4 regions of the Verminephrobacter aporrectodeae subsp. tuberculatae genome follow, and region 1 is predicted to be linked to each of the others. Evidence: predicted binding sites of a transcription regulator. Region 1 holds the regulator's gene; each other region holds the start of a gene.
What was found. Region 1 encodes sigma-54, which starts transcription at its own class of promoters, with help from an activator protein. Its sites were predicted from a motif close to TGGCANGNAANCTGCTTT; they were not measured.
Positions count from the first base shown of each region.

Region 2: a site for sigma-54 is predicted at 910-927, ahead of D5041_RS02765 (flavin monoamine oxidase family protein). Genes of this name have one in related genera too.
Region 3: a site for sigma-54 is predicted at 1,346-1,363, ahead of D5041_RS06995 (circularly permuted type 2 ATP-grasp protein). Genes of this name have one in related genera too.
Region 4: a site for sigma-54 is predicted at 875-892, ahead of D5041_RS07035 (circularly permuted type 2 ATP-grasp protein). Genes of this name have one in related genera too.

Region 1 covers NZ_QZCX01000001.1:919,987-922,184, forward strand. The annotation lists gene D5041_RS03860 (THUMP domain-containing class I SAM-dependent RNA methyltransferase) at 1-344, opposite strand, end outside; gene D5041_RS03865 (RNA polymerase factor sigma-54) at 365-1,942, opposite strand; gene lptB (LPS export ABC transporter ATP-binding protein) at 1,942-2,198, opposite strand, start outside.
Region 2 covers NZ_QZCX01000001.1:682,119-684,316, reverse strand. The annotation lists gene D5041_RS02770 (S49 family peptidase) at 1-674, opposite strand, end outside; gene D5041_RS02765 (flavin monoamine oxidase family protein) at 980-2,198, shown strand, end outside.
Region 3 covers NZ_QZCX01000001.1:1,653,047-1,655,244, reverse strand. The annotation lists gene D5041_RS07000 (DNA internalization-related competence protein ComEC/Rec2) at 1-1,284, shown strand, start outside; gene D5041_RS06995 (circularly permuted type 2 ATP-grasp protein) at 1,387-2,198, shown strand, end outside.
Region 4 covers NZ_QZCX01000001.1:1,662,440-1,664,637, reverse strand. The annotation lists gene D5041_RS07040 (DNA internalization-related competence protein ComEC/Rec2) at 1-813, shown strand, start outside; gene D5041_RS07035 (circularly permuted type 2 ATP-grasp protein) at 916-2,198, shown strand, end outside.

The DNA.
Region 1 (2,198 bases):
AGCGCGGCGAAGTTCAGGCTTTGCAGCGGGCTGTTCCGGGCCGTGGCTTCGACCTTGAAGCTTTGGCGCGGGGTGAACCAGGATTCCCAGGCCACTTCGCTGGCCGCGGCGTACAGGTCGTTTTCCGAGCGGTACGGGCGCTGCGCCAGCCGCACCAGCACGCGCTGGGCCAGGCGGCTGTGCAGGTTCAGCCGCAGTGCGTCGCGCCACGCGGCACGCAGCAGCACGCCGCCGCGGCCCGTGAGCAGGTCTTGCCCCGTCAGGCCGGTGATGCGGTGCACTTCGTCGGCCAGGTACGGCTCCACGCCTGCTGCGCAGGGAAGGAAGAGCGGGAGTGGGTGCATGGGGCCGTGCATGGCGGTTATTAAAGCGCCTTGCGCAGATTCGCCGGCGCGATCTTCAGCGCCTCGCGGTATTTGGCCACGGTGCGGCGCGCGCATTCGATTCCCTGCTCCTTGAGCAGCGCGGCGATCTGGCTGTCTGACAGGGGCTTGGCGGGGTTTTCCGCGGCGACGAAGCGTTTCATGAGCGCGCGCACGGCGGTGCTCGATGCGCTGCCGCCCGTTTCGGTGCCCAGGCCCGAGCCGAAGAAGTACTTGAGTTCGTAGGTGCCGATGGGCGTCGCCATGTACTTGGCGGTGGTCACGCGGCTGATGGTCGATTCGTGCAGGCCCAGTTCGTCCGCAATGTCGCGCAGCACCAGCGGCCGCATGGCCAGTTCGCCGTGCGTGAAGAATTTCTTTTGCCGCTCGACGATGGCGCGCGAGACGCGCAGGATGGTGTCAAAGCGCTGCTGGATGTTCTTGATGAACCAGCGTGCCTCTTGCAGGCGCTGCTGCATGCCCTGGTGGCCTGCGCCGCCCTTGTAGCCGCGCAGCGCGCCGGCGTAGATGTCGTGCACGCGCAGGCGGGGCAGTACGTCGGGGTTGAGCTGGACGATGAGGTGGTGCTGGCCGTCCCGCCCATTCATGCGCCCGGCCTTGCGCACGATGACGTCGGGCACGACGATGTTGCGCTCCACGTCCGCAAAGCAGCGGCCCGGGCGGGGCTCCAGGCGGGTGATCAGCGCCATGGCCGCGCGGGTGCGTTCCTCGTCGCCGCCGCAGGCCTGGGTGAGCCGGCGCACGTCGCGCCGGGCGAGCATTTCCAGCGGTTGCTGGCAGATGCACAGAGCGGTTTGCACGGTGTCGGGGTCGGCCTCCTTGTCCTGGGCCAGGGCGTCGAGTTGCAGCGTCAGGCACTCGGCGAGATTGCGCGCGCCCACGCCCACGGGCTCCAGGCTTTGCAGCAGGTGCAGGGCCACCGTGAACCGGTGCAGCAGTTCTTCGATCTGCTGCGGGTCGTCCGGACCGGCCAGGCTGATCGCCAGCGCTTCGGGCGGGTCCTCCAGGTAGCCGTCGTCGTTGAGCGATTGGATGAGGAAGTGCAGCGCGGCGCGGTCGGTCTCCGACAGGCGCAGCACCAGGGCCTGGCGTTGCAGGAACGCGGTCAGCGATTCCTGCGTGCGCGCCAGCTCGGTGGCGTCGATCTCGTCGCCTTCGGCGTCGTTGCGGTTGCGCGAGGGCGCGTCGCCGCCCCACTCCGCGTCGTTGGGCGCGATCTCCACGCTGCCGTCGCCGCCCCAGTCGGGCTCCTGCGCCGCGGTGTCCCAGGCGTCGGCGTCCCCCCCCGGCGTCTCGGCGCTGCTGCCCGAGGCGCCGGCAAAGAGCGCCTCGTCGGCGCCGTAGTCGTCGATTTGCACGGGCGTGTCCGCGGCGTCGAGGCCAAACTCCTCGCCCGGCGCCGTGTCCGCCGCGCGCTCGAGGAACGGGTTTTCGTCGAGCATCTGCTCGATCTCCTGCGAGAGCTCGAGCGTGGACAGTTGCAGCAACCGGATGGACTGCTGCAGCTGAGGGGTCAGTGCCAGATGCTGCGAGACGCGCAGCGACAGACCGGGTTTCATCACATTCTGAAATGCTCGCCGAGGTAGACGCGGCGCACCTCGGCGTTGGCGACGATTTCGGCCGGCGTGCCCTGCGCGAGCACGCGCCCGTCGCTGATGATGAAGGCGTGGTCGCAGATGCCCAGCGTCTCGCGCACGTTGTGGTCGGTAATCAGCACGCCGATTCCGCGTGCCTTGAGGAAGCCGATGATGCGCTGGATCTCGATCACGGCAATGGGGTCGATTCCGGCAAACGGCTCGTCCAGCAGGATGAAGC
Region 2 (2,198 bases), 240 kb from region 1:
ATGGTCTGCGCGTAGGCGCGCTGCGTTTCAGTTTGCGGGCTGAAGGGGTCGAGAAAGCCCTTGTTCTCGCCGGCGATGAGCAGGCGGCGCTCCACGCCGAGCTTTTCCATGGCGCCGGTGAAGCCAAAACCATCCATCAGCACACCAATGCTGCCCACGATGCTGGCCTTGTCCACGTAGATGCTGTCGGCCGCGACGGCAATGTAGTACGCCGCCGAAGCGCAGCTCTCTTCCACCACGGCGTAGATCGGCTTGTGGTGCTTGGCCTTCAGGCGCACGATCTCGTCGTTGATGATTCCGGCCTGCACCGGGCTTCCGCCAGGCGAATTGATGAGCAGCACCAGGGCCTTGGAGCCATCGTCTTCCAGCGCGCTACGCATGGACGCCACGACGAACTCGGCGCTGGCATCGGCGCCCGAGGCGATCTCGCCCTTGATGACGACCACGGCCGTGTGCGGCGCGCTCTTGCTCGTGCCGGGCGCTGCCTGGCGCATGGCGGCAAGCGCCACGGCGGCAATCAGCACCAGCCAGGCAAGGCGAAAGAAGATTTTCCAGCGGCGGGTGCTGCGTTGCTCGCCCAGGGCCGCAAAGGCCAGCTTTTCCAGCGTGGCGCGCTCCCAGCCGGGTTCACGCGATGAATCGTTCACAAAAATACTCCTGAATTCTGGTCCCATCAGAGACCTTGAAAGGGCTGGCGTTCCGCGGGCCGCAAGCTGCGCGCAGTATGCCAGTGCAAGCATCTACCGGTGGCACTGGTCGCGAGAAATCCCCATTGGAACAGCACCACTGTCGCGTAGTTTACGCCGACGCACCAAGCCGATGCAGCAGGGGCGTCCGGAACGCACGCCAGAGTGCGGATTTTCCGTAAACGATTCGGCGCTGCCCGTGGCGCCGGGCGGATTCTTTGCATGGCATGTGTCTTGCTAGGTTGCACTCGCAGGCTTTTTCAAAAATTCTTGAATATTCGTGAGGTGGTGCAATGGTGCAGATGGCAACGAAATTCTCCAAACGGCAGCTTCTTCTTGCGCTCGGAAAGACTGCCGGCGCAGCGACGATGTACCAGGCCATGACGACATTGGGGTTTGCTGCGCAGTCCAATTACAAAGGCGCGCCCAACTTGGCGGGTGCTCCCAAGGGAACCCGCGTTCTCATTCTGGGAGCCGGTCTTGCAGGCATGGTGGCCGCGTATGAATTGCGCAAAGCGGGGTATACGGTCAAAATCCTTGAATACAACCAGAGGGCCGGAGGCCGCTGCTGGACGATTCGTGGGGGGGACAGCTACACGGAACTCGGCGGGGCGACGCAGAAATGCAAATTTGATCCCGGGCTATACATCAACCCCGGGCCTTGGCGGATACCCTATCACCACCATGCGGTGCTCGGCTACTGCAAGCAGTTCGGTATCCGGCTCGAACCCTTCATCCAGGTCAACTACAACGCCCTGGTGCATTCCACCAAGGCATTTGGTGGCAAGCCGCAAAAATACCGGGACATTCAGGCCGATTTTCAAGGCCATACGGCAGAGCTGCTCAGCAAGGCGGTGAATTCCGGGGCGCTCGACCAGCAATTTTCGGCGCAGGACAGGGAAAAATTGCTCGACGCAATGCAGCACTGGGGCGGGCTGACGCAGGAGAGAGCCTACCGGCCGTCGCTGGAATCCAGCCTGCGCCGTGGTTTCAAGGTCGAACCGGGGGGCGGACTGATGCCGACCCATGAATTTTCAACACCGATGGACCATCAGGAGTTGGTCGATTCAAAGTTGTGGAAAAGAATAGTCGATGGCCAGGAGCTTGAATTCCAGAGCAGCATTTTTCAGCCGGCAGGCGGCATGGACATGATTGCCAAGGCATTTGAGCGCGAGACAAAAGGACTTGTCCGCTACAACGCGAAAGTCGTGCGCATTCACCAGGACGATAAAAAAGTCCAGGTCAGCTTCAGGAACAGCGACGGGACGGGGGCCGAGCAGGTTGAAACGGCCGACTGGTGCGTCTGCACCCTGCCGCTGTCGATTCTGAGCCAGATTCCGCTGACGGCAAGCTCCAGCATGCTCGCCGCGATCAACGCCGTGCCCTATGAGGGCTCGGTGAAGATCGGGTTGCAGTTCAAGCGCCGCTTCTGGGAGCAGGACGAACATATCTACGGCGGAATCAGCTATACGGATACCCCCATTCAGAAAATAGCCTATCCAAATACGGATT
Region 3 (2,198 bases), 730 kb from region 1:
TTCGTCGCGGTGGGGATGTTGTTTGCCACGAATCCGGTCGCCGACAGGGCTTCCGCTTCTGGCGCCATCGGCCGATTCCACGCGCTGCTGCGCGAGCAGTGGGTGGTCACGCTGGCGCTCACGCCCCTGGGCCTGCTGCTGTTTGCCCAGGTCCCGCTGCTGGGTTTCGTGGCCAACCTGGCGGCGATTCCCTGGGTCACGCTGGTGGTGACGCCGCTGGCGCTCGGCGGTGCGCTGTGGGCGCCGCTGTGGGACCTGGCGGCGCTCAGTCTGCAACCGCTGATGGCCTGGCTGCAATGGCTCGCGCAATGGCCCTGGGCGGTGCTGTTTCTGCCTGCGGCGCCGCTGTGGGCGGGTAGCGCGGCGGTGCTGGGCGGCGCGCTGCTGGCGCTGCGCATGCCCTGGCGCTTGCGCCTGCTGGCGCTGCCATTGCTCTGGCCGGCGCTGTGCTGGCAGCCCGCGCGGCCGCCGCCGGGGCAGTTCGACTTGCTCGCAGCAGACGTTGGCCAGGGCGGCGCGGTGCTGGTGCGCACCGCCAACCACACGCTGCTCTACGACGCGGGTCCGCGTTTCAGCCGCGAGAGCGACGCCGGGCAGCGCGTGCTGGTGCCCTTGCTGCGCGCGCTCGGCGAGCGGGTGGATCTGCTCATGCTCAGCCACCGCGACGCGGACCACAGCGGCGGCGCCGCGGCCGTGCTGGCGCAGCAGCCACAGGCCGCGCTCAGCGGCTCGATCGAGGCCGGGCATGCATTGCAGGAACTGCGCCCCGTCCAGCCCTGCCTCGCCGGCCAGCGCTGGGAATGGGACGGCGTGCGCTTCGAGCTGCTGCACCCGCTGCCCGGAGACGCCGCCCCCGGGCAGCGCCGCGCGCCGCGTCCGAATGCCCTGAGTTGCGTGCTGCGCATCGCGGCCGCAGGGGCGCCCGCGGCCCTGCTCGCCGGGGACATCGAGGCCGCGCAGGAGCGGGCCCTGGTGGCGCGCGGCGCGGCGCTGCAGGCCGACCTGCTGCTGGTGCCGCACCATGGCAGCAAGACCTCCTCGTCGCCCGCGTTTCTGGACGCCGTCCGGCCACGCGCCGCCTTGGTGCAGGCCGGCTACCGCAACCGCTTCGGCCATCCGGCGCCCGAGGTGTTGCGACGCTACCAGGCGCGCGGCGTCCGGGTGCTGGAGTCCGCGCGCTGCGGCGCCGCCAGCTGGTCCTCGGCCCGGCCCGGGGTGGTGGCCTGCGCACGCGACACCGGGCGCCGGTATTGGCAGCACCGCGTGCCCCCACGCGGCGAATGACCCCTGGCGCGGGGTGGATAGGCGACGGCGCGCTGCCGGCAGGGGCTGCTGCGCCGTGCACGGGCGCATAACTTGCTATCCTCTGCGCCAGGAGGCCGGTTCATGCAGCAATTCGACGAGATGTATGCCAAGCAGCCTATGGACGGCGGCGCCGTGCGGGCGCATTACGCGCGCTACGCGCAGTGGCTGGACCAGCAGCCCCCCGAGGGAATGCAGGCGCGCCGGGCCGAAGCCGAGATGATCTTCCGGCGCGTGGGGATCACCTTTGCCGTCTACGGCGCCAAGGACGAGGACGGAGTGGGCAACGAGCGCCTGATCCCGTTCGACCTGATCCCGCGCATCATCCCGGCGCACGAGTGGAGCCGCCTGCAACAGGGGCTGGTGCAGCGGGTCACGGCGCTCAACCGCTTCATCCACGACATCTACCACGGCCAGGACATCGTGCGCGCCGGCGTCGTCGCCGCCGACCTCATCGTCGGCAACGCCCAGTACCGGCCCGAAATGGCGGGCCTGTCCGTGCCGCAGGACATCTACGCGCACATCGCCGGAATCGACATCGTGCGCGCGCCCGACGCGCAGGGCGTGGGCGAGTACTACGTGCTCGAAGACAACCTGCGCGTCCCCAGCGGCGTGAGCTACATGCTCGAAAACCGCAAGATGATGATGCGTCTGTTCCCCGAACTGTTCAGCCTGCACAAGGTGGCGCCGGTCGCGCACTACCCCGACATGCTGCTCGAGACCCTGCGCGCCAGCGCCCCCGCGACGTCGGACGAGCCCACGGTGGTGGTGCTGACACCCGGCATGCACAACAGCGCGTACTTCGAGCACGCCTTCCTGGCGCAGCAGATGGGCGTGGAACTGGTCGAAGGGCAGGACCTCGTGGTCCGGGACGGCTTCGTCTACATGCGCACCAC
Region 4 (2,198 bases), 740 kb from region 1:
CCGGGGCAGTTCGACTTGCTCGCAGCAGACGTTGGCCAGGGCGGCGCGGTGCTGGTGCGCACCGCCAACCACACGCTGCTCTACGACGCGGGTCCGCGTTTCAGCCGCGAGAGCGACGCCGGGCAGCGCGTGCTGGTGCCCTTGCTGCGCGCGCTCGGCGAGCGGGTGGATCTGCTCATGCTCAGCCACCGCGACGCGGACCACAGCGGCGGCGCCGCGGCCGTGCTGGCGCAGCAGCCACAGGCCGCGCTCAGCGGCTCGATCGAGGCCGGGCATGCATTGCAGGAACTGCGCCCCGTCCAGCCCTGCCTCGCCGGCCAGCGCTGGGAATGGGACGGCGTGCGCTTCGAGCTGCTGCACCCGCTGCCCGGAGACGCCGCCCCCGGGCAGCGCCGCGCGCCGCGTCCGAATGCCCTGAGTTGCGTGCTGCGCATCGCGGCCGCAGGGGCGCCCGCGGCCCTGCTCGCCGGGGACATCGAGGCCGCGCAGGAGCGGGCCCTGGTGGCGCGCGGCGCGGCGCTGCAGGCCGACCTGCTGCTGGTGCCGCACCATGGCAGCAAGACCTCCTCGTCGCCCGCGTTTCTGGACGCCGTCCGGCCACGCGCCGCCTTGGTGCAGGCCGGCTACCGCAACCGCTTCGGCCATCCGGCGCCCGAGGTGTTGCGACGCTACCAGGCGCGCGGCGTCCGGGTGCTGGAGTCCGCGCGCTGCGGCGCCGCCAGCTGGTCCTCGGCCCGGCCCGGGGTGGTGGCCTGCGCACGCGACACCGGGCGCCGGTATTGGCAGCACCGCGTGCCCCCACGCGGCGAATGACCCCTGGCGCGGGGTGGATAGGCGACGGCGCGCTGCCGGCAGGGGCTGCTGCGCCGTGCACGGGCGCATAACTTGCTATCCTCTGCGCCAGGAGGCCGGTTCATGCAGCAATTCGACGAGATGTATGCCAAGCAGCCTATGGACGGCGGCGCCGTGCGGGCGCATTACGCGCGCTACGCGCAGTGGCTGGACCAGCAGCCCCCCGAGGGAATGCAGGCGCGCCGGGCCGAAGCCGAGATGATCTTCCGGCGCGTGGGGATCACCTTTGCCGTCTACGGCGCCAAGGACGAGGACGGAGTGGGCAACGAGCGCCTGATCCCGTTCGACCTGATCCCGCGCATCATCCCGGCGCACGAGTGGAGCCGCCTGCAACAGGGGCTGGTGCAGCGGGTCACGGCGCTCAACCGCTTCATCCACGACATCTACCACGGCCAGGACATCGTGCGCGCCGGCGTCGTCGCCGCCGACCTCATCGTCGGCAACGCCCAGTACCGGCCCGAAATGGCGGGCCTGTCCGTGCCGCAGGACATCTACGCGCACATCGCCGGAATCGACATCGTGCGCGCGCCCGACGCGCAGGGCGTGGGCGAGTACTACGTGCTCGAAGACAACCTGCGCGTCCCCAGCGGCGTGAGCTACATGCTCGAAAACCGCAAGATGATGATGCGTCTGTTCCCCGAACTGTTCAGCCTGCACAAGGTGGCGCCGGTCGCGCACTACCCCGACATGCTGCTCGAGACCCTGCGCGCCAGCGCCCCCGCGACGTCGGACGAGCCCACGGTGGTGGTGCTGACACCCGGCATGCACAACAGCGCGTACTTCGAGCACGCCTTCCTGGCGCAGCAGATGGGCGTGGAACTGGTCGAAGGGCAGGACCTCGTGGTCCGGGACGGCTTCGTCTACATGCGCACCACGCGCGGCCTGCAGCGCGTGGACGTGATCTACCGGCGGGTGGACGACGATTTCCTCGATCCGCAGGTGTTCCGCCGCAACTCCACGCTGGGCTGCCATGGCCTGATGGACGCCTACCGCGCAGGCCACGTCGGCATCTGCAACGCCGTGGGGATCGGCGTCGCGGACGACAAGTCGGTCTACCCCCAGGTGCCCGAGATGATCCGCTTCTACCTGGGCCAGGAACCCATTCTCAAGAACGTCCCCACCTGGATGTGCCGCAGGCCGGACGAGTTGCAGTACGTGCTCGGCCAGCTGCGCCAGCAGCAGGGAATCGGCGCTGCCCGGGGGGCGGGCCAGAGTGAATCGTTTTCCGGGGGAGAGTTTGGGCAGTTCCATGCAGACACGGGCGTCGGACTCGCCGGACCCCCTGCGCGAAGCGCGCACGGGCGGATGGGGCAAGCTGCGGGCTATTCTAAATTCCGGGGCCGGGC